Regions from separate parts of the Enterococcus italicus genome, predicted to be linked through region 2. Evidence: a T-box and tRNA genes for the amino acid it is inferred to sense, from the RefSeq annotation. Region 2 holds a T-box; the other regions hold tRNA genes.

Region 1 (7,734 bases), 1.0 Mb from region 2:
TGCTTTTTGCCAATCATGAAAGACATCAAGATCTGGATCGCCAAAATAGCTTGGATTTTGAGCTCCTTTGTGTTCTTCTGTAAAAAAAGGCCCTTCGAAGTAAATCCCTTGAATTTTGGCTCCAGTAACATCCGCTTTGACGCTAGCAATGGTCGCAGCGACCTCTTTCAGCCGTTCTTGACTTGAAGTGAGTGTCGTTGGTAAAAAGGATGTAACACCACAAGACAATAATTTTTCCGACATGATTTTTAGCCCATCCGCATCATTATCCATCACATCATGGTTGGCATAGCCGTGAATGTGGGTATCCACCAAGCCAGGTGCAATCCACTTTCCCGTATAATCGATCACTTCTCCAGAAAACTTTTCAGGTAACTCTGCAGAATACTCACCAAACAAGCCATCCACAAGTTCTAAATAGCCCGGCCCTTTTGTTCCCGAAGTGAAAAAGAACTTGTCCGCATAAATATAGTCTTTCACGATAATCGCTCCTTTAAACAATTTATACGATAAACGTACTCTTTTTTGGTTCGAAAATCAAGAAAGGTATACACCATTTTCAAACTTTGCGAACATCTGAACTGACTGCGCTTTCTCATACATAAATTGTGCGCGCTCATACTCTTGCAATTTTTCATAGGCAGCACCCGTAATTTGCAATAATTCTTCAACATAATAATAGCTCATTTTACTAATGGCCCATTGAACTCCTTTCAGGGCGCTATCAATCGTCCCTAAAAAATCAGCTTGTAAAAATAAAAAGCGGCTATGATGATAAAAGATTTTAGAGAGTTCAAAATTCGCATGCTCCTTTGGCAAATCCATGGTCAACTGAATACTTAGCGATAAATAATGTTCTGCGTTTTTCAACTGATTCGTATCTGCATAAATCCGGCCAAGACAGCCCAAAATTTGAATCTCAATCGGTGAAATATTGCTTTTCTTGTTCTCTGTATACGTCAACAACAAGCTATGCTTCAACGAATTGATCGCTCGATCAGGATTTTGATCGATAAAAAATTGGACAGTGCCCAGATAATAAAAATACAGCTGCATATCGGTATCTAAATAAATTTGATTGGCAATCTGAGCATTGCGTAGTAGTGCATTCATTTGTTCGTAGTCTTGATGAATCAACGCATTATTCACCTTTTCAAAGAATCGTTGCATTCGATGAATTTCATTAAATTCAGCAAACATCATTTGATCCATGGTAATACCCAGCCGCACACAGATTTTTTTCAATACGAGTACATTGGGAATTTCTAAATCATTCTCTATTCGACTTAGTACGCTTTGTGAGCAGATACCATCAGCCAGCATTTTTTGTGTCAATTTTCGTGTTTTCCTCAGTCTTTTTATTTTTTCTCCGAGACTACTTTTTTCGTTTGTCATAAGCCCTCACCAAATATGCGAATTCGCATTTTCTATTTTATTCATTTTAGCACATACTATCAAAAAAGAAAGCGTATTTATTTTTTTTAGATGAAAAAAGGGAGTGATTGGGATGAGTCAGCAGACAGTAATTAGCTTTACATGGGAAAATGCAGTGTATAATGGTATCGTGGAGAAAGAATACGAAAACTCTTACTTGATTAGTGTGAGTAATCCGAATCAAGAATTGACTGAAAAATACAATGGTCGCATCGTCATCAGTAAAAAGAATTGTAGCGACCTTAATGACTAAAAAAAGAATCCAGCTCATTCATTTCAAAGCCAATTGGGAAAAGGTTTTGCTAGAATGAGCGTGGATTCTATTTATTTTTGACGATACGTTGCTAAAAATTGACGCATGGACGTCGCAGTCGTTCTTAACTCTTCTAAGTTTGGCAAGTAGACGATACGGAAATGGTCCGGTTGTTGCCAGTTAAAACCTCCCCCATGTACCAATAAGATATGATGCTCGTGGAGAAAATCCAGAACGAACTGTTCGTCATTGGTAATATTGAATCGTTTGACATCAATCTTTGGAAACATATAAAAGGCTGCTTTAGGCTTAACGGCACTTAAACCAGGTATGTCATTAATCGCATTATAGATGTACTCCCTTTGCTCATAAATTCGACCACCAGGAAGCAAGAGCTTATCCACACTTTGATAGCCCCCTAATGCGGTTTGAACGATTTGTTGCGAGAGGACATTCGAGCATAGACGCATTGAGGACAACATGTTTAATCCTTCGATATAGTCTTTCGCATTCTTTTTATTGCCGCTTAGCACCATCCAACCAACACGGAATCCCGCAACTCGATGTGATTTTGATAATCCGCTAAATGTCACGACAAAACGATCAGGTGCTAATGTCGCGATTGGTACATGCTTAAGGCCATCCATCAACAAGCGATCATAAATTTCATCAGAAAAAATAATTAAATCAAACTCACGGGCAATTTCAACGATTGCTAATAAAATTTCTTTTGGATAGACCGCGCCAGTCGGATTGTTAGGATTAATTAATACAATCGCCTTCGTCTTAGGAGTTACTTTTGAGCGAATATCCTCAATATCTGGATACCATTCACTTTGCTCATCACAAATATAATGAACAGGCTTGCCACCAGCGAGTGAAACAGATGCTGTCCACAACGGATAATCAGGCATCGGAACTAACACCTCATCGCCATTGTTGCATAGTCCTTGCATACTCATTGTGATCAATTCACTTACACCATTACCTGTATAAATATCATTGATTGTCACATTTGGAAAATTAGCCAATTGACAATATTGCTCGATGGCTTTGCGAGCAGAAAAAATTCCCTTCGAATCAGAATACCCTTCTGAAGCTCTTACGTTCATAATTAAATCGCGAATGATTTCATTTGGTGCCTCAAAGCCAAATGTCGCTGGATTACCGGTGTTTAATTTTAAAATGCTTACGCCTTCTTCTTGCATTCGCTCTGCTTCTTCTAATACTGGACCACGAACATCATAGCTTACGCCTTCTAGTTTTGATGATTTTTCAAAGTTTCTCATAGCAGATCCTCTTTTCAGAATTAATGGTTTGTTTCAACTTTAAGGCATCTTCTTAAAAATTGCAATTTGTATTGAAAAATATTTTTAAGTAATCTTTCCTATTCACATTGACAAACTTTAAAAAAAACGATACCATTTCTAAGTCGTAACATTTGCGGATATGGCGGAATTGGCAGACGCGTACGCTTGAGGGGCGTATGGCCTTAGGTCGTGTGGGTTCGAGTCCCATTGTCCGCATTAGTAGCACCACGCTTCCTATAGGCGTGGTGTTTTTTTACACAACTAAAAGTTTACATAACATTATTATTGAAATAAAAAAAGAGTGTAATAAATTTCCGTCACACTCTCGTAAACTGTGAAAAGCAGCATCATGGCAATTCTGACTATCTCAATAGCCCCTTTTCTCACATTTTTTTACTTCTTTGTTGGTTTAAAATACCCATTTTCTTTAAATTGACTTTCTCCATCTTGAATTAAGCCATTTAATGAATGATCCAAAATACTGCGTTTTTTATCTTTAGACTTGATTGCAGCTTTGTATTCATTTCTTGTCATTGTGATTTGCTCCGTTTTTTTGAAGCGTTTAACAGATGGATCCCCCGGTTTTTTCTCTTGATAATCTGCATTTATATCAAACAATAAATAATTCCCTTGTTCTTTTTTCATCGAAGCGTATAGTGTCGCTGGAGCAATTTTTTGCTCAGGATCATCAGGAATTAGTGATGCGGGGACAAATTTCGGTACAAAGTAAGAACGACCACCTGAATATTCCTTTTTAACAGTTGAAACTGGCTGCTTCTTTTGTCCTTCACGGGGTGCTACATATTGTTTGGCTGACTGCTCATGATTTGTTCTTTGGTGATCGAAAAGTACTTTTTTTCCTGTCTTCTTCGTTTCACTGACTGCATGCTGACGATAAGTCGGTAGTGCTCTTTTGAAACGTTCAAGGGTTTCTTGCTCTTGATTATGGAATGCACTTTGAGCAGATTCGCCGCTTGGCTGACGACGATAGTTTTTTTCTTCAACTATCATTTTTGGTTTTTCTACTAGCGATTCTGTTTGTTGTTCGGTAATAATCCAGCTATCATCGGATGCAAAGCGTGTCAACGAGTCTTCGTTCGACCGTCTTTTCACACCTTCTTCATCAGAAAAAGCCGGAAATCTTTCTTTCTTTCGCTTAATGTCAGAATAGTGTGCCATTGACTTGCTCCTTCCAAAGTATCATTTTTCTTCACTATCATAGCATGAATAGCAAAAATTTGCTGAAATTTTCTTATTAATTATAGTCTCGTGGCATACTGATAGTCGCCTTGTTCGACGATTGAATAGGCCCCTTCCTCAAAAAATTGCCAGAGCTGACCTAAAATGCTCCGCTGTTCAAATTGTGAACAATCCACTAGTATCTCATCCTCTTGAGATGGAGCACCTGTTTTACTTGGAGAACTAGCAACAAGCTGACAGTCTTCTGTCAAAAAGCCGAAATCAACTAGACTTTTTAAAAAGATCGACGGACGTATTCGTTTGGGATTGGTACGCAATTTTTCAAATAAAACTGCTACTTGATCTAAGTAATATGATGGATCAACATCGCCCAGATAAGAAAACTGCTCATAGCGATTCTCTGCCCCGCTTCTCATAGCTGTAAAATAGGCTGGCATCGTCTTATCATACTCTTCATCAGATAGTTCATAGACCTTAAGCTGTTCATGAATTAGGTCTCGAAAGACGAATAGCGGGCTGTTACTGTCTGTCAGATATAGTTGCGGATGAGTCGCTAGTTGTTGTCCTTGGTAGAAAAACCACGCTCTTCTTTTCTCTTTCGGCCATGGCGCGATCATCACCTTTGCTTGCTCAAATTTCGATCGGATTACATCATCCGTTTCAGCTTGCAGATATATGGGTACCAGTAATTTATATCGCCGCTCTGACCTAGCAATCAGACCGAGACGAATGTAATTTTCCATCGCGCGATCGACTTTCACAGTAGGAAAGGCTTGTTTAATATCACGCAATGTCGGCAATTGCTCTGCTTTATTGATTAAATAGTTAACGAGTTGTTCAAAAAAAAGACGATCGATAAGTTTCTGATCAGTTTGCCAATGATCCTCTACTATTAATTTCATTCGGACACCTCCAGTTCATTCATAAAAAAAGCGTGAGAATCAATCACAGTAAGCAAACGCTTAGATTGATTCATCACACCCGATTAAACTATCGTATTCACTCAATTAAATCTATTAAAATGTTTCAGTCAATTGTGGAACGATTTGTTTTTTACGAGAAACTACACCTGGTAAAAAGGCCCGATTGTTATTTAGTGTCACACCAAATGCTTCTTCCACGTTAGCTTTGGGTTCGCCGACAACAAGCAATTCTGAATCGCTATCTAAAATATTGGTAATGACTAACAAGAACAAGTCGTACCCGTTACGTCCATTTTCAGCCGCCATGACTTGTTCAAATTCTGCTTGACGCTCTAATACTTCTGCGATGTCTACCGTATTCACCTGCGCGATACGAACCTTTTTATCGCCCATTGGGAAGCTTTTTGCATCAAGCTCTAATAATGTATCGACGGATTTCGTACTTAAATTCGTACCCGCTTTTAACATGTCTAAGCCATAGCTTTCTACATTGACAGCCGCAATTTCTGCTAATTCTTTTGCAGCAGCAACGTCTTCTGGCGTACAAGTTGGTGATTTAAATAATAATGTATCTGACACGATAGCCGATAGCATGATTCCTGCGATTTCTTTAGGGATAGAAACATTGGCTTCTTTGTATAGTTTCAAGACAATCGTACTTGTGCATCCAACTGGTTCAGCACGATAGTATAAAGGATTGGCTGTTTCAAAGTTAGAAATTCTGTGATGATCCACAACAGATAAAATAGCAACATCAGCGATATCGACTGCACTTTGTTGAAATTCATTGTGGTCAACTAGCATCACGCTATCGGCCTCTGGTTTCACACTTGTAATCACACGAGGTGCTTCTAGTCCAAATGTTGATAATGCAAATTGTGTTTCTTCATTAGGTGTTCCTAATGCGACAGCTTCAACATCCTTTCCTAGTGCATTTTGTAAATGGGCAAAAGCAATTGCCGCTCCGATTGCATCGGTATCTGGATTTTGGTGCCCGAAGACTAAAGTTTTTGACATGACGATCTCTCCATTCTTTCTTATCGCTTTTAATGATAGCAAAAAAAACAAGATAAGAAAATAGCATTTCTTATCTTGTTGCACTTTATCTTGTTAAATATCCTTGATAGTCATTCACATGGAGCAAATTTTTCGCATTTTGGACACGATCATCAGTAGGAGGTTCAATTCCTTCCAATGGATACTTTAACCCCATTTCATCCCACTTGAATTTTCCCATCGTATGATACGGTAAAATTTCTACCTTATCAACATTGTTCAACGTCTTAATAAAGGTATCCAAACGAATTAAAAATTCATCGTAATCACTTCGAAAAGGAACTAGGACATGGCGAATCCAGACTGGTTTGTTGATTTCTGATAAATATTTCGCCATTTCGAGAATATTTTCATTACCTAGCGAAGTTAATCTTTTGTGCGCTTCGTTATCGATATGTTTAATATCAAACAAAAGCAAGTCAGTATAATTCATTAGCTCTTCAAATTTACTAAAAAATGGTTCTTCCCTTGTAAACGGTTTGCCGCAAGTGTCGATGGTCGTATGAATTCCCTTTACTTTCGCCTTTTTAAATAAATCAAGGAGGAAATCCAGTTGCAACAAAGGTTCACCCCCACTGACTGTGATGCCGCCTTTTTCACCCCAATAGGACTGATACTTTAGCGCTTCAGCTAACACATCATCCGCAGATCGCAGTGAAGCTTTTGGATCATCTATCTTCCATGTGTCTGGATTGTGGCAAAACTGGCAACGCATGCGACACCCTTGCGAGAAGATCACAAATCTTACTCCTGGTCCATCTACCGTCCCAAAATTTTCAGTTGAATGAATTCTACCTTTCACTTCGGTAGTCATAAAAATCCCTCTTCTCTAAAAAAGAAGGTGACAATCAACAAGACTGACACCCCGCCTTTTCTTACATATGATCATGAGATGTTCTTGAAATAACATCTGCTTGTTGTTCAGGTGTTAAGTCACGGAACTTCACAGCATATCCTGAAACTCGAATAGTCAAGTTTGGATATTTTTCTGGATGTTTTTGTGCATCTAATAATAATTCATTTGTAAATACGTTCACGTTGATATGGTAACCACCTTTATCAAAGTAGCCATCTAAAACGTTACGTAAGTTGTTAATACGAGTTGTATCATCTTTACCTAAACCATTAGGATTAATTGTTTGAGTATTAGAGATACCATCGCGTGCGTGTTCATATTCTAAGCGCGCAGTTGAGTTTAATGATGCTAATAAACCATTCTTTTCACCTAAGAATTTGCCATCTTGGTAACTTGGGTTTGCACCTGGTGCTAATGGTTTACCTGCACGACGGCCGTCAGGAGTATTACCTGTAGCTTTACCATAAACAACATTTGAAGTAATTGTCAATAATGAAGTTGTAGGTGTTGAGTTACGGTAAGTATGTTGACGTTTGATTTGAGTCATGAAGTAATCAAGAATCCAGTTAGCCATTGCATCTGCTTCTTCATTATCATTTCCGTAAGTTGGGAACTCATTTTGTGGTACATAGTCAACAGCCATGCCGTCTTCGTCGCGGATCACTTTCACGTTACCGTGTTTGATTGCCATGATGCTATCTG
Region 2 (7,734 bases):
TCTTCTGTCACTTTTTTCACCGTTTGGTTGTAGACTTTCGTCAATGAGCCATCATTAATCGTCGTAATGCGATCGCGTAATTTGCCCTCTTCATCGACAATTAGGCGCCAAACACGTTCGAGGAATTTACGGCTACCTTCTAGGCCATTTTCACTCCAAGCAATCGATGCATCCAAAGGCCCCATGAACATTTCATACATCCGTAGCGTGTCTGCTCCATACTGTGTCACGACATCATCTGGATTGACCACATTTCCTCTTGATTTGGACATTTTTTCATTGTTGCCACCTAAGATCATGCCTTGATTGAATAATTTTTGGAAAGGTTCTTTGGTAGGTACTACACCCAAATCATATAGGAATTTATGCCAGAAACGAGCATAAAGCAAATGTAAAACGGCATGTTCCGCCCCACCAATATAAATATCCACTGGTAACCAGCGTGTCAACTTGTCATAGTCAGCCAAAGCTTTTTTGTTATGGGGATCGATGTAGCGTAAGAAATACCAAGAGCTTCCTGCCCATTGCGGCATAGTGTTGGTTTCACGGCGACCTTTTTTACCAGTCTTAGGATCAACGACATTGACCCAATCATGGATATTGGCCAGTGGTGACTCTCCTGTGCCACTTGGACGGATATCTTTCGTTACTGGCAATCGTAATGGTAATTCTTCTTCTGGGATTGTCGTCGCTGTCCCATCTTCCCAATGGATAATTGGAATTGGTTCCCCCCAATAACGTTGACGAGAAAACAACCAATCTCTTAGGCGATAGCTGACTTCTTTTTTCCCAATTTGTTTTTCCTCTAACCAGCTGACAATCGTATCAATGGCCTCTTGTTTGTTCAAACCATCTAAAAAGCCTGAGTTGATATGTGTACCGTCACCAGTAAAGGCTGCTTGTGTCACATCGCCACCTTCTAAGACTGGAATAATCTCTAAGCCAAATACTTTGGCAAAGTCATAGTCACGTTCATCATGCGCTGGTACAGCCATAATTGCCCCTGTACCATACGTAGCAAGTACATAGTCAGCAATCCAAATGGGAATCTTTTTTTGGTTCACTGGGTTAATCGCATACGCACCTGTGAAGACACCCGTTTTTTCTTTTGCTAGATCTGTTCGGTTAAGATCGGATTTTTTCGCTGCTTCTTCGATGTACGCATCCACCGCTGCTTTTTGCTCTGGTGTCGTAATTTCTTTCACCAAGTCTAATTCAGGCGCAAGTACAGCATACGTTGCACCAAATAATGTATCTGGACGTGTCGTAAATACTGTAAAGTCTTTGTCAGTACCGTCTACTGAAAAAGTCACATTCGCCCCTACAGAACGACCAATCCAGTTGCGCTGCATTTCTTTGATGCTTTCTGGCCAGTCTACCTCTTCCAAATCTTCTAACAAACGATCCGCATAGGCTGTGATTTTTAGCATCCATTGGCGCATTGGCTTACGCACTACATCATAGCCTCCGCGCTCACTCTTGCCATCGATAACTTCTTCATTTGCAATAACTGTTCCCAATTCAGGAACCCAGTTTACCGCTACTTCAGCCTCATAAGCGAGCCCTTTTTCATATAATTTGGTGAAAATCCATTGTGTCCATTTGTAATACTCTGGATCTGTCGTATTGATTTCACGGTTCCAATCATAACTAAAACCGAGTGAATTAATTTGATGGCGGAAGGTTTCAATATTTTTTTTGGTGAATTCAGCTGGATCATTCCCTGTGTCCAAGGCATATTGTTCTGCTGGCAAGCCAAATGCATCCCATCCCATTGGGTGTAATACGTTGTACCCTTGACTTCGTTTCATTCTCGCTAAAATATCTGTTGCTGTATAGCCTTCTGGATGTCCCACATGTAGTCCTTGACCAGACGGATATGGAAACATGTCTAGTGCATAAAATTTTGGCTTTTGGGGATCATCATGGGTATTAAACGTATTGTTTTTTGCCCAGTATTTTTGCCATTTCTTTTCGATTTCTTCGTGATTATAGCTCACTTTCGCCACTCCTTTTTATGATTGCTAAAAACGCCCTATAAGAAGCATCAGCTTCTTATAGGGCGTTTTACATTTACGCGGTACCACCTATTTTCCCTTTTTACAAAGGCTCCACGTGATAACGGAACGACCGTATTTTCCTACATAAATTCAGAAAATAACACTCTAAGGCGAGTTCGAATGTTTGCCCACATATTTCCACCAACCATATGCTCTCTACTGATTCAAACCATTCTACTATTCCTTATCAACGTGATAGGTATGAAGTTGTATCTGATGACAGTCTACCAAATTTAGAAAAAAAGTTCAATGACTTACCCTAATTTCAATGTTTGTCCGATTAAAAGAATATCCGCAGACAATTGATTAACTGATTTTAACGCGCTCACTGACAAACCATGTGCTTGGGCGATTTTCCAAAGACTATCCCCTTTTTTGACTGTGTAAGTCTTCGCTGAAGTTGTAGTGGTTGTTGTTGAGACAGTTGTCGTGCTTGCTGTACTTGCTACACTCGTTGTGGCGTTCACTTTTAATTTTTGGCCAATCAATATTAAATCACTGCTTAAATTATTCCATGATTTCAACTGCGCTACGGTCACACCGTACTTGTTGGCGATTTTGCTTAAGTAGTCGCCTTTCACTACTGTATAGGTTGTCGTTGTCGACGCGGTTGTATTTGTTGTCGCGTTGGTAGTGCTTGCGGTATTTGTACTTGCGACACTCGTTGTTGCGTTCACTTTTAATTTTTGCCCGATCAATATCAAATCACTGCTTAAATTATTCCACGATTTCAATTGCGCCACGGTCACACCATATTTGTTGGCGATTTTGCTTAAATAGTCGCCTTTCACTACTGTATAGGTTGTCGTTGTAGTTGTTGACGCGGCTGTATTTGTTGTCGTGTTGGTAGTGCTCGCTGTACTTGTACTTACGGTATTTGTACTTGCGACACTCGTTGTTGCGTTCACTTTCAATTTTTGGCCAATCAATATCAAATCACTGCTTAAATTATTCCAGGATTTCAACTGCGCTACGGTCACGCCGTATTTGTTGGCGATTTTGCTTAAGTAGTCGCCTTTCACTACTGTATAGGTTGTCGTTGTAGTTGTTGATGCGGCCGTATTTTTCGTCGTGTTGGTAGTACTCGTTGTACTTGTACTTGCGACACTCGTTGTTGCATTCACTTTCAATTTTTGGCCAATCAATATCAAATCACTGCTTAAATTATTCCAGGATTTCAACTGCGCTACGGTCACGCCGTATTTGTTGGCGATTGTGCTTAAGTAGTCGCCTTTCACTACTGTATAGGTTGTCGTTGTAGTTGTTGGCGCGGCTGTGTTTGTTGTCGTGTTGGTAGTGCTCGTTGTACTTGTTCTCGTCGTACTTGGTGAATCATATTGCGTTAAATTGTATTGAGCAATTACGCGATTCAAGACAGTCGCATAGTTAGGGGCAGTAGCATAGCGCCCTGTTAACCAAGCGGTCGCATCTGTATATGACGTTGTATTGCTTTTCCATGCGCCTGTATAATAGTAGCTACCACCAAACGAGGTCGTTTTTAGTACATTGGCATTATCTTGAAAAGATTCTGCATAAGAGGGGTATTGACGGAACGGCTCATTCTTTGTTACATATTGACCATTTAAAAACTCTTTTGTATTCATATAGACTGTTTGGCCGTTGTAACTTCCTTTAATCCCGAACAAATTATAGTTTGGTGCTTGTGCTAATGCACTCTGTCCCCAGCCACTTTCGACAATTGCTTGAGCAATCATGACCGAAGCATATAGATCATTGGCTTGAGCAATAGGGGCAGCATAAGCAGCTATGGTATTGATAAATGCAGTTTGACTCGTTGTTGATGATGTATAGCCACTTGTATCTGCTAAAACAACTTTAGTTGGCAATAATGGTACGAGTACCGAGCAAGCTGTCACAGCTGTCCCTACTATTGCTACTTGATGTCTGAGCGATTGATAGCGAGTGGCTATTTTAGTTGGCTTGTTATGTATGGTTTTACGAGATTGCGCGTCTTTCATCATTTCCCCTCCATTTTTCTCGAAACTATTTTCAGTATAACTTTAATCAATCCTTAATAAAAGCTTAAACTTTAGATTTTCTTAAATGTAATTTCTTTGTAATCTAAACGATTCGATTGTAATAAATAATGATTGCATAAAGTGGTCAGCTAAGTTTGACTTATGCTTTTTAAGCTATGGTATAATGAATACACGTAAATTTGAAAGGAATTATTGCATGCAAACACCACAACAAACAACAAAATTATATAGTCAATTTACTGCGAGCTGTTTTTTATTGTTATTTATGTTTTTAGGCTATGTGGTGAAGTTTTATCCACAGTGGCTAAACTCATTTGACCAACTAGGGACGGCAATAATCCGCTTTGACTATCCTAACTGGAACCCTTTTTTCCTATGGGTCACTAAATTCGGGAACCCGACTACGGTTTCAATTTTATTTGTCACAATCCTTGGTTTATTTTTGTATTGGAAAAAATATGCAGAAGCACTGTGGCTTAGCTTAGGGGTCATCGGCATCGCTGCTATCTTTAATCTCCTTATCAAGCTTTTCTTCACGCGAGAACGCCCATCTTTGGTGCACTTAGTAACAGAAAACAGCTACAGTTTCCCCAGTGGTCACGCAAACGGCAGCATGGTTTTTTATGGAACACTCTTTTTATTGATTCCTTTTTTCATTCAAACCAATTGGGTCAAATGGCTACTGCGCATCATCTGTGTCTTTTTGATTATTGGTATCGGGACTAGTCGCATATATTTAGGCGTGCATTATCCAAGCGATATTCTGGCGGGCTATTCAGAAGGACTTGTTTGGCTTGGCTTCACTTATCCTCTCTTTAAAGAAAAACAATTTATTTGGCGCTTTACACAAAAACAAAAATGAAAGAAGGAGCAGCTCATATGAGCGATTATACGTACCTTGATAGTTCCGGCAAACGATACCACACATGGAACGGTGCTTTACGTGACGAATTTGGCGGAAAATTATTTAAAGTGCCCATCGATGGTGGTTTTGATTGTCCCAATCGCGATGGCACCGTAGCACATGGTGGCTGTACATTTTGTAGTGTCTCTGGTTCTGGTGATATGATTGTCGCCCCACATGATCCACTCCCTCAACAATTTTACAAAGAAATCGACCAGATGCATCAAAAATGGCCGGGTGTCGCACAATACATCGTCTATTTCCAAAACTTCACCAATACACATGCTCCCGTGGAAGTAATTCGTGAGCGCTTTGAACAAGTCGTCAATCTTCCTGGCGTCGTCGGGCTATCAATTGGTACACGACCTGACTGCTTGCCTGATGAGGTGGTCGACTATTTAGCAGAATTAAACGAACGACTTTATCTGTGGGTCGAATTAGGCTTACAGACAACATTTGAACAAACAAGTACGCTCATCAATCGTGCACATTCTTACGACACCTATCTTGAGGGTGTGGCAAAGCTTCGTAGCCATGGCATTCGCGTCTGTACGCATCTCATTAACGGTCTACCTGGTGAGACCTATGACATGATGGTTGAAAATGTACGACGCACCATTCACGATGCAGATATACAAGGCATCAAGCTCCATCTGCTCCATCTGATGCGCAATACTCGCATGATTCGCGATTATCATGAAGGACGTTTGCAACTACTTTCAAAAGAGACCTATGTTTCCCTTATTTGCGATCAATTAGAACTCATCCCGCAAGACATCATCATCCATCGATTGACTGGCGATGCGCCTTGGGATTCTCTTATCGGGCCAATGTGGAGTCTTCAAAAGTGGGAAGTACTGAATGCGATTGATCGTGAATTAGAGAAAAGAGAGAGTTTCCAAGGAAAATTCTATCAAAAGAAAGAAGATACGCACTATGCTACCCACAGCCTTAACCTATAGTCATCAATTAGCCAAAGAAATCATCTTTTCTGGAGATTGTGTCGTCGATGCTACGATGGGCAATGGTCATGATACAGCATTCTTGGCCCAGCTAGTTGGGCCAACTGGTCATGTTTTTGCTTTTGATGTCCAAAAGCCAGCACTCATCGCGACCGAACAACGGCTACTCGCAGCCGATTTGTTAGATCGTACGACTTTAATCCATGACGGACATGAGCAATTTACTCAGTACTTTCCAAAGCAAACTGCTCTTAAACTAGCCATCTTTAATCTAGGTTATTTACCAAGTAGTGACAAACAGATTATTACTCATAGTGAGCATACTCTAGCAGCCATCCAGCAAATGCTCCCTGTTCTTGCTAAGCGTGGCCGGATCTTGCTTGTTGCATATTATGGTCATCCTGGTGGTCAAGAGGAGCTAGATCACGTACAAGCTTTTTGTCAGACGTTACCACAAGAAGAATACCAAGTGATGACCTATCAATTTATCAACCAGCGTAATGCTCCACCAATTTTATTTTGTATCGAAAAAAAATAACCAAAGCGCGTATGATAAATTTACCTTAACGCTGCTAAATCTGAGTGGCAAAAAAGACTAGAAAATCCAAATGTTTGAAAAATAACTTCTGGATTTTCTAGTCTTTTTGCTTTTCTGTTACTTAAATACGTTTAAATGGTGCACATAAACATTTTTTATTCTTCTAACCATGTCAATACGCGCTGAATCCAATGATCCCAAAACTCCCAATTGTGTGCACCAGGTCCTTCTTCATATGTCACCTCTAAGCCTTTTGCTCGCATCTTTTGTACTGCATATTGACTAGCAGGGTAAAGTGGATCTTCTGTACCTACACAAACAAAAATTCGGGGCGCGTGTGCGGAATTGACTTCCTCTATTAGATGAATTGGATCATTTTCTGATCCTTTAAATTGCTGCACATCGCCAAAGATACCCGTCCAATACGCCGGATTGGGTAACTCTTCAAATTGCTCCAGCATTTCTGCCAGCGCCAAAGCACCCGACAGAGAGGCAATGGCCCCAAATGATTCTGGACAGCGCATCCCTAACTTTAAAGCGCCATAGCCGCCCATTGATAAGCCCACAGCAAATGTCTTCTCTCTTTTTTTCGTTAATTGCGGAAATAGCTCGTGACAAATACGTGGCAGTTCCTCCGAGACAAAGGTCCAATAGTTCATGCCAAACGTCGTGTCTGTATACCACCCCAAATCCGTGGATGGCATAATCACAGCTAGCCCTTTATCTGCAACATACCGTTCAATCGATGTTCGTCTTTGCCAGACACTATGATTGCCATGCATCCCATGTAAGAGATACATAACAGGAAGATCCTCCGTTTGCCCCACTTGATTCGTTCCGTATGCTTTTTCTGTTTTTTGAGGAAGAATGACATTAATCATTACTTCCATTTGCAATACATTTGAAAAAATATTCGCTTGTAAAAAAGCCATCTTATCACCTGCTTATTTGTTTGTTCTTATTGTACCAGTTTTTTGTGTTAATGTAAGAGCAGAAACAATAGCTACGATGACCAATAAGATAGCCACTCCATAAATACTATGCAATCCTTGATACAAAACATGTCGCAGTGCTTGTAGAGACTCTGTCGGCAATAATTTAGCCGTGTGAGGATTCACCAATTGATTCATTGCATCTTCTGGAACAGCAATCGTCAATTTTGTTAATTCCTTCGCAGTCGCAGCATTAAAAATAATACCGAAGACCGCAATCATCATCGTTTGCCCCAACGTTTTAGCGAGTGTATTGAACGACGTTGCGACGCCTAGTT
Region 3 (7,734 bases), 890 kb from region 2:
ATAAATTAAACCAATACCCATACTCATCATCATTTTTATCACTTCCTTATTAAAAATCGGCAGAGACACTCTGTCCGTTGAGAAACAAAGCAAGAGTGACAGGATAAGACAGCCATCATTTAAAGGCTATGATAAAGCTTCAGTCCATTTTTTAAAGAGACAGCAAATGCACCAGCTACCAGTAAAATCATCGGTACGGTGGCAAATAAAGAGCGATTGATTTCGTTGGTAGACATCATGTATTCATCACCAGTTGCTGGAAACAAAAGATAGGAAAGTGTATCCCATAGAGTATGAAAGAAAATAAGAAAAGTAATAAATGAAATAAGGGCAAGTAACAGCCAAAAGACAACAAAAAAATTCGTTTTTTTCATTCTTTTTCCTCCTTTTTAGTCCTCTTCATTATACCTTACAAGCCAAATTACGTCACTTCTGTAAGTGGATGACAGGAATCGAACCTGCACCGAAACGTTAGTAAATGATTGTGCTGTGCTGAAACACAATCATTCGTATGGAAACACCAAGTTCATCCACAAAAACATCATACAAAGCAATCATTAGGTCAAACTTAAAAAAGAGAAAGAAAACATAAAGCTCAAGTATATAAATCCATCCCTAAATAATGATAGACTTTCATTTCTTTGTACTCATTAATTGTATCTATGCGAAAGTAAAAGATATGGTCCTTACGATCAATACATTTGTAACTAGGAATTTTAAAGTGCGTAATCTGTCGTTTGTCCATTAGATGCAACAGTTCATCTTGTAAGGCAAAAAAGGGGATTTCGGTCACAACATAATTGGTAAAGTCTTTTGTAAATTGCTCTGCATTATTAGTGAAATAATCAAACGACAATGATCGATTGGTTAAGCTCATCTTAGATCACTCCATTTTGAATCAGATAAGAAAGCGACATATTTGATAGTAGTTACATCAAGTATGTCCATTTTTTGGGCGTCAGTCAGTAAAAATAGACTACTATCCTCGATACCCATCACAATTCCTGTTAATAAACAATCACTTTGTCCTTCTGCTACTAACACATTGAGTTGTAGTTGGACAGGGCGGCGCTGTTGGTAGCTTTCAAATAAAATAACAAGACAATCTTGTGTCGTCATTGCTTGGTAGCGAGGGACGATGGACGTGCGTTCATTTTTATCTAGTTGCATCTGTGCTGTATGTTCACTTAAATAAAAGCCTAACCACTTCATTGTGCCGCGGTCGGTATACGAACGAACATAGGGATCAGGATGGTACGACATAAAGGACTCAGCCATGAGAAACATCTTCTTTTTTCAGTGGTGAAAGACCATCTAGACCACCAGCTCCACCGGCATGACCACCAACTAAATTCGCCCGCTTTAAACTACGCGCATCGGGTAGTAGCGAGCTTGACCGCATGATGCTTGAAAAACCATACTTTTCACGAATACGATCCAAAATCACTTCTAAGTCTTCCTCTTTTTGCTGCGTGATAGGTTCGTCAAATAAAGTCAACTGCGTACCGTTAGCAGGCACGAGCTTGCCGTAGCTGACACCAATTTGGCGAATCTTACTAGTTCCATCGTAAAACTTATAAAATAAATGAAGGAGCGATTCTGCTAATGGCTTAGAAGCGTTGGTCGCATCAACTTTCATTTGGCGGCTGAATCCTTTCGTAGATTCATCGCGACTATAGCCGATAAAGAGATGGATGGATGTTGTTTTTAACTGTTTCCGACGAATACGAATCGAGACTTGTTCCGCCATTTCACGAATAACAACAAGCAATTCTGAACTGGTATAATCTTTAGGTAAAATTTGGCTATTGCCAATCGTTGTTTCTTTTGGCACATAGCGTTCGGACAACTTGGTGCGGTCAATTCCATTGGCATGGTGATACAGCTGCAAGCCAATCACGCCAAAGGTTTGCTGCAACAATTGCGGAGAACTATTGGCTAATTCATGAACCGAAGAGATCCCTAAGCGATGCAATCTTGCCGCCGTGCGATGCCCGATACCCCAAAAATCTGTTAGTTGTGGTATCTGCCATACTTTTTCGGCCACATCACTATAGTTCCAAGATGCTCGTAGGGAAGGAGCCGTTTTTGCTTCGTTATCGAGTGCTAATTTGGCGAGTAACGGATTGCTATTGGACATCCCTACCGTAGAAAAAATCCCTGTTTTTTTTTGGATGTCTTGTTGTATGCGATCACAGACAATCGCTAGTTTTGTTTTTCGGTCTAATACACCCGGGACAAAGTAATTTAATGAACGTGACAAGTCAATCAAACCTTCATCAATAGAATACCAGAGTATATCTTCATCTGGGGCATAGTTTTGTAATACATGCTGAATTTTTAAGTTTTCTTGAATGTAATAATTCATGCGAGGAGGGGCGATAATCAGATTTTTCATTGCAGGATTCTCCCCAACTGTCGGTAAATCCCATCTACGAGTCACATTTTTGATACCTAATTTTTTTTTGGCCATCGGAGAGCTCGCTAAGATTAAACCGGACGTATTATCTGTAGTACTCATAACGATTAAGAGATGCTTTAGAGGATGAAGTCCACGAGCTACCAATTCACAGCTGGCATAAAAACTTTTCATATCGATAAAAGCATAATCTCCTGTAGGCTCCAATTCGTATTTGAAATTCATGTTCTATGCCTCCAATCTATTTCTTATACCCATTATACAAACGTATGTTCGCTTTTGTAAAGAGAAAATAAAAAAAGACGAACACAACCTTCTGAAGAGAAGATGATGCTCATCTAATGAACCTGTATGCGGCCAAGAAGACTCGAACTTCCACGATATTGCTATCACTAGCGCCTGAAGCTAGCGCGTCTGCCAATTCCGCCATGACCGCGAGAAACTAGTATTAGTATAAGACGATTTTATAACAATAGCAATAAAAGGCTTTTAAATGTGCAAAAAAGTGCTATGATAATATTAGATAGCGTTTTCATTATAGCTGGGTTTGGGGGAATCCTTATGAAACTAGTTTTTGCTTCACTAGCTGCACTTGTTGTGTTCATGTGTTTGATGTTTGCTGTTGTCTCTGTCGTTAGTAGGGAAAATATTGGTGAAGGCGTGTTAGTTGGTGGCGTTGGTATTGGTATTTTACTTGTACATTTGTATAGCATCGATACCCCAAAGCTACTTTGGGAAGATGAAGAAGACGGATAATCTATTTAAAGGAGTGTGACGAAAATTTGTCACACTCCTTTAATATGAATAAATGATTTACAAAAGCGTAATCAAGTTGCGCATGCTTTTCGAAATTTCTGGGATTATCGCTCGAAGCTAAACACGTTTGTCAATTCCTCTTTTTAATGATCGACTTCAATTCCTAAAACGGTTAAGTGTCCATTACCGACTAACTTAATGACCAATTTGGCTAAACTATTCGCATCCATAGTCGTATCCGCAGTAATCCACCAATGAAGCGTCGCAAAGAAAACAGAAGTTATATATTCAATAATAAAATCAATTGGGACTTCTAAATCATTTTCCGTAATTTTTAAGCGTGAGAAAATATGTGCATACTGGACTTCTAGAATTGCTTGGATTTGTTTGCGTAAGCGCTGGTCATCAGAAGACTCTAAAATAGTAATGAAAAAGACTTTGTTTTCTTTGATTTGTTGATAAATATTTGTCAAAACAAATTCCACTTGTTTTAATTTTAAACGATTGCCTTTTACGATTTGATCTGGATCAAGAACGGAGACAAAGACATTCATGGTTGAGTGAAAAATAGAATCATATAAATCTTGCTTGTTTTTGAAGTGAGCATAGAAGGTTGCTCGATTAATCATGGCCTCATCCGCTATTTCTTGCACAGTCAAATCATCGTAGCCACGTTCTTCCACTAAGCGAATAAAGGCTTCAATAATCATTTTATGCGTTCGTTTAACACGTAAATCGACTTTTTTCATCATTTTTCTCCTCCTTTTTCCGACACACGCTTTAAATTGTTGTTTATCTCACAGATTCCTATTCTTTGATTGTTGCAATTTTTTAGGAATATCACTACACTTTACGTGAATAGTATAACAAACGAGCTGTTGGATATTCAACATTTGTTGGAAATTTTAAAGGTAGGTGACAACGATGCACGTATATGCTGGTATAGATGTAGGCTCTACCACAGTTAAAATGATGGTAATCGATCAAGAAAAGAATGAATTGTATTCTTGCTATGAACGTCACTATTCAGATGTGAAAAAGGCAACAAAAAAAATGATTCGTGCAGCTTTGGAAGAAATCGGTGACCAAGATGTTGCCCTTACTATTACAGGATCTGGTGGAATTGGGCTTGCGGAGAGTTGCGAATTAACCTTTATCCAAGAAGTCATCGCTTGTACGCGTACAGTAGAAGAACTCATTCCTCAAACCGATGTGGTGATTGAACTAGGCGGAGAAGATGCCAAGATTACTTTTTTTGAAGGCTCCTTGGAACAACGGATGAATGGAACGTGCGCTGGTGGGACAGGTGCATTCATTGACCAAATGGCCTCATTATTAGATACGGATGCAAGTGGCCTAAATGAGCTTGCAAAACACGCAACGACGATATACCCGATTGCTTCTCGATGCGGCGTATTTGCAAAAACGGATATTCAGCCTTTACTTAATGAAGGAGCAGCAAAAGAAGATATTGCAAAAAGTATTTTCCAAGCGGTCGTCAATCAGACAATCGCTGGACTTGCATCTGGTCGTAAAATCAAAGGAAATGTAGCCTTTCTAGGCGGACCACTCTATTTCCTATCAGAGTTAAGGCAACGATTTATTGATACATTAGCCTTGTCGATGGATCAGGTCATCTTTCCTGAGCAATCTCAACTTTTTGTCGCGTATGGCGCAGCGCTTTTTGCCCAAGAAGAGAACCAAACTATGCGATTAAGCGAATTTATAGACAAGTTAGAGACGAATCCACAAAGCGCCAAACAAAGTGATACCTTAGCGCCCTTATTCGCAGACGAGGCTGCCAGAGAGGCATTTGTTGCTCGTCACGAAAAAGCCACCGTAAAAGAACGCGAATTAGATACCTATGAAGGACGCGCCTTTTTAGGAATTGATGCCGGATCAACTACCACGAAAGTAGCATTGATTGATGAACAGGGTGCACTTTTGTACTCTTGGTATGGTAGCAATGAAGGACAACCATTAGAGACGACGATTGCGATTTTGACCGAATTGTACCAACAGCTCCCTACAGCGGTCACGATTGCGAAAGCCGCAGTCACGGGCTACGGTGAGCACTTGATTAAGCATGCCTTAAAAGTCGATATTGGTGAAGTCGAGACCATGGCGCATTATAAAGCTGCTAATTTCTTCTTGCCAGGTGTTGATTTTATTTTAGATATTGGCGGTCAAGATATGAAGGCTATGACGATCAAAGATGGCGCACTATCTGCCATTCAATTAAATGAAGCTTGCTCTTCAGGGTGTGGGTCGTTTATTGAGACCTTCGCTAAATCCTTGCATTATCCTTTAGAAGAATTTGTCCAAGGTGCGATTGTTGCGGCTCATCCAGTTGACTTAGGCTCTCGCTGTACAGTCTTTATGAATTCAAAAGTGAAGCAAGTCCAAAAAGAAGGGGCATCAGTCGGCGATATCGCAGCAGGACTCGCTTATTCCGTCATTAAAAATGCTATATACAAAGTAATCAAAGTGCGTCGACCTGAGCAATTAGGTGAACGGATCGTCTGTCAAGGAGGGACATTTTACAATGATGCTGTCTTACGCGCATTTGAATTAGTGACTGGTCGAACAGTCATCCGTCCTAATATCGCTGGATTAATGGGAGCCTTTGGTGCGGCATTGATTGCAAAGGGCGCTTATCAAGAAGGGGAGCATACGACCTTATTAACAGCTAATGAATTAGCGACCTTTGAAGCAACGAAAGAGCTCACACATTGCGGTCTCTGTGAAAACAACTGTTTACTAACGATTACGCTATTTTCAGATGGTCGTCAATTTATCACAGGGAATCGCTGCGAGCGCGGTGCACGGATCAAAATTAATCGTGAAGACCGCAAAGTCAATCTATATGACTATAAGTTAAAGCGGATATTCAAGTATCGTTCCTTGCGAAAAAAAGAAGCCATTCGCGGAGAAATTGGCTTACCTCGAGTGTTAAATATGTATGAAAACTATCCGCTATGGCACACGTTTTTTACGGATTTAGGCTTTAGAGTCGTCTTATCGCCACATTCGACCAAAGAATGCTACGAGAAGGGGATTGAAACCATCCCTAGCGATACCGTCTGTTACCCAGCTAAACTGGTGCATGGACATATCCAGACATTGATTGAGCAACAAGTACCAATTATTTTTTATCCTAGTATTATTTTTGAGCAGAATGAAGGACAAGCGGCGGATAATCACTTTAACTGCCCCATTGTCCAAAGCTACCCTGATTTGATTCGGATGAATGTGGAAGAAATTCGCTCTGGTTCAGTCGATTACCGCAATCCTTTCTTAAATCTAGCAGATAAATCATCCATGATTGCTACCTTGACTGCTACGTTTGCTGACTTGCAACTATCAAGAGGAGATATCACTAAAGCATTGCAGCATGGATTTACAGAACTAGCAGCCGCAAAACAAGACATTCAAACGAAAGGTGAAGAAACCATTGCGATGCTAATGCAGACGAATCAAAATGGCATCGTGCTATCTGGTAGACCGTATCACCTTGATCCGGAAATCAATCATGGCATCGCAGAAGTACTTACACAAGAAGGCTTTCACGTCTTAACCGAAGACAGCCTCGCACACTTGGCTGAAGTCAAATCTCTACGTGTGGTGAACCAGTGGATGTATCATTCACGTCTCTATGCAGCCGCACATGTCGTGGCCAAATGCCCGCAATTAGAGATGGTCCAGCTAAATTCATTTGGCTGTGGGATTGACGCAGTGACTACAGATCAAGTAGCTGAAATAATGGAACAAGCAGGAAAACTGTATACTGTCTTAAAAATTGACGAAGGCGCAAACTTAGGAGCAGTCCGTATTCGTGTACGCTCGCTAAAAGCTGCGCTCCATGCTCGTGAAAAAACGCCCCATGCTCCTACTCATACAGCGAACCTACCGGAAAAAATTGTGTTTACGAAAGATATGCGCAAAAAGCATACGCTGCTTATGCCTATGCTCAGCCCAATCCATCAAAATGGCTTGTTTGACGTGGCGATGCGGGCATCGGGCTACCATATTGTGGGGCTCCCCGATGATGAAAGCGTGATTGACACTGGCTTACAATATGTAAACAACGACGCGTGCTACCCGGCAATTATTTCGATTGGTCAACTAATCAAAGCCTTGCAAAGTGGAGAGTATGATTTAGATAATGTTAGCGTGCTGATGAGCCAAACAGGTGGGGGCTGCCGGGCCACCAATTATATTCCACTGTTACGTAAAGCATTAAAAGAAGCAGGGTTTGAGAATGTTCCGGTCGTTTCCCTTTCCTTTGGTAATCAAGGAGTCGAAACCAATCCGGGCTTCACCTATTCCTACAAGATGATAAAACGAGTCTTACTAGCTGTTTTATATGGTGATTTATTTGAACGCTTGGTATATCGAGTACGACCGTATGAAGTCAAATCTGGTAGTACGGATCAATTACACCAAGCATGGCTCGAAAAAGTTGCAGCCAATGTCCAAAATGGCTCACTCACACAATTTAATCGTACCATTAAAAAAATCATCCATGATTTTGATGAACTGCCTATCAAGGACTGCCA

The links. The T-box of region 2 lies ahead of leuS (leucine--tRNA ligase). A T-box ahead of a tRNA ligase gene usually reads a tRNA of that ligase, here a tRNA-Leu.
Region 1: it has a tRNA-Leu gene. The T-box ahead of leuS (leucine--tRNA ligase) is inferred to sense a tRNA for this amino acid. The anticodon was not compared.
Region 3: it has a tRNA-Leu gene. The T-box ahead of leuS (leucine--tRNA ligase) is inferred to sense a tRNA for this amino acid. The anticodon was not compared.

Annotation. Positions count from the first base shown of each region.
Region 1 covers NZ_JAMRVB010000001.1:1,019,839-1,027,572, forward strand. Annotated here, with positions in the region: gene nagA (N-acetylglucosamine-6-phosphate deacetylase) at 1-480, opposite strand, end outside; gene NE257_RS04920 (helix-turn-helix domain-containing protein) at 538-1,395, opposite strand; gene NE257_RS04925 (hypothetical protein) at 1,508-1,687, shown strand; gene NE257_RS04930 (pyridoxal phosphate-dependent aminotransferase) at 1,759-2,976, opposite strand; tRNA gene NE257_RS04935 (tRNA-Leu) at 3,131-3,213, shown strand; gene NE257_RS04940 (hypothetical protein) at 3,391-4,176, opposite strand; gene NE257_RS04945 (DUF1803 domain-containing protein) at 4,257-5,099, opposite strand; gene NE257_RS04950 (manganese-dependent inorganic pyrophosphatase) at 5,214-6,137, opposite strand; gene pflA (pyruvate formate-lyase-activating protein) at 6,223-6,990, opposite strand; gene pflB (formate C-acetyltransferase) at 7,052-7,734, opposite strand, start outside.
Region 2 covers NZ_JAMRVB010000001.1:2,771-10,504, reverse strand. Annotated here, with positions in the region: gene leuS (leucine--tRNA ligase) at 1-2,000, opposite strand, end outside; T-box leader at 2,056-2,260, opposite strand; gene NE257_RS00045 (muramidase family protein) at 2,315-4,042, opposite strand; gene NE257_RS00040 (phosphatase PAP2 family protein) at 4,257-4,922, shown strand; gene mnmL (tRNA modification radical SAM protein MnmL/YtqA) at 4,940-5,926, shown strand; gene mnmM (tRNA 5-(aminomethyl)-2-thiouridylate-methyltransferase MnmM) at 5,901-6,464, shown strand; gene NE257_RS00025 (alpha/beta hydrolase) at 6,620-7,396, opposite strand; gene NE257_RS00020 (MDR family MFS transporter) at 7,409-7,734, opposite strand, start outside.
Region 3 covers NZ_JAMRVB010000001.1:893,599-901,332, reverse strand. Annotated here, with positions in the region: gene NE257_RS11600 (hypothetical protein) at 1-33, opposite strand, end outside; gene NE257_RS04335 (hypothetical protein) at 120-374, opposite strand; gene NE257_RS04330 (DUF5960 family protein) at 596-877, opposite strand; gene NE257_RS04325 (hypothetical protein) at 874-1,278, opposite strand; gene NE257_RS04320 (Y-family DNA polymerase) at 1,271-2,644, opposite strand; tRNA gene NE257_RS04315 (tRNA-Leu) at 2,772-2,855, opposite strand; gene NE257_RS04310 (hypothetical protein) at 2,981-3,175, shown strand; gene NE257_RS04305 (TetR/AcrR family transcriptional regulator) at 3,319-3,927, opposite strand; gene NE257_RS04300 (2-hydroxyacyl-CoA dehydratase) at 4,100-7,734, shown strand, end outside.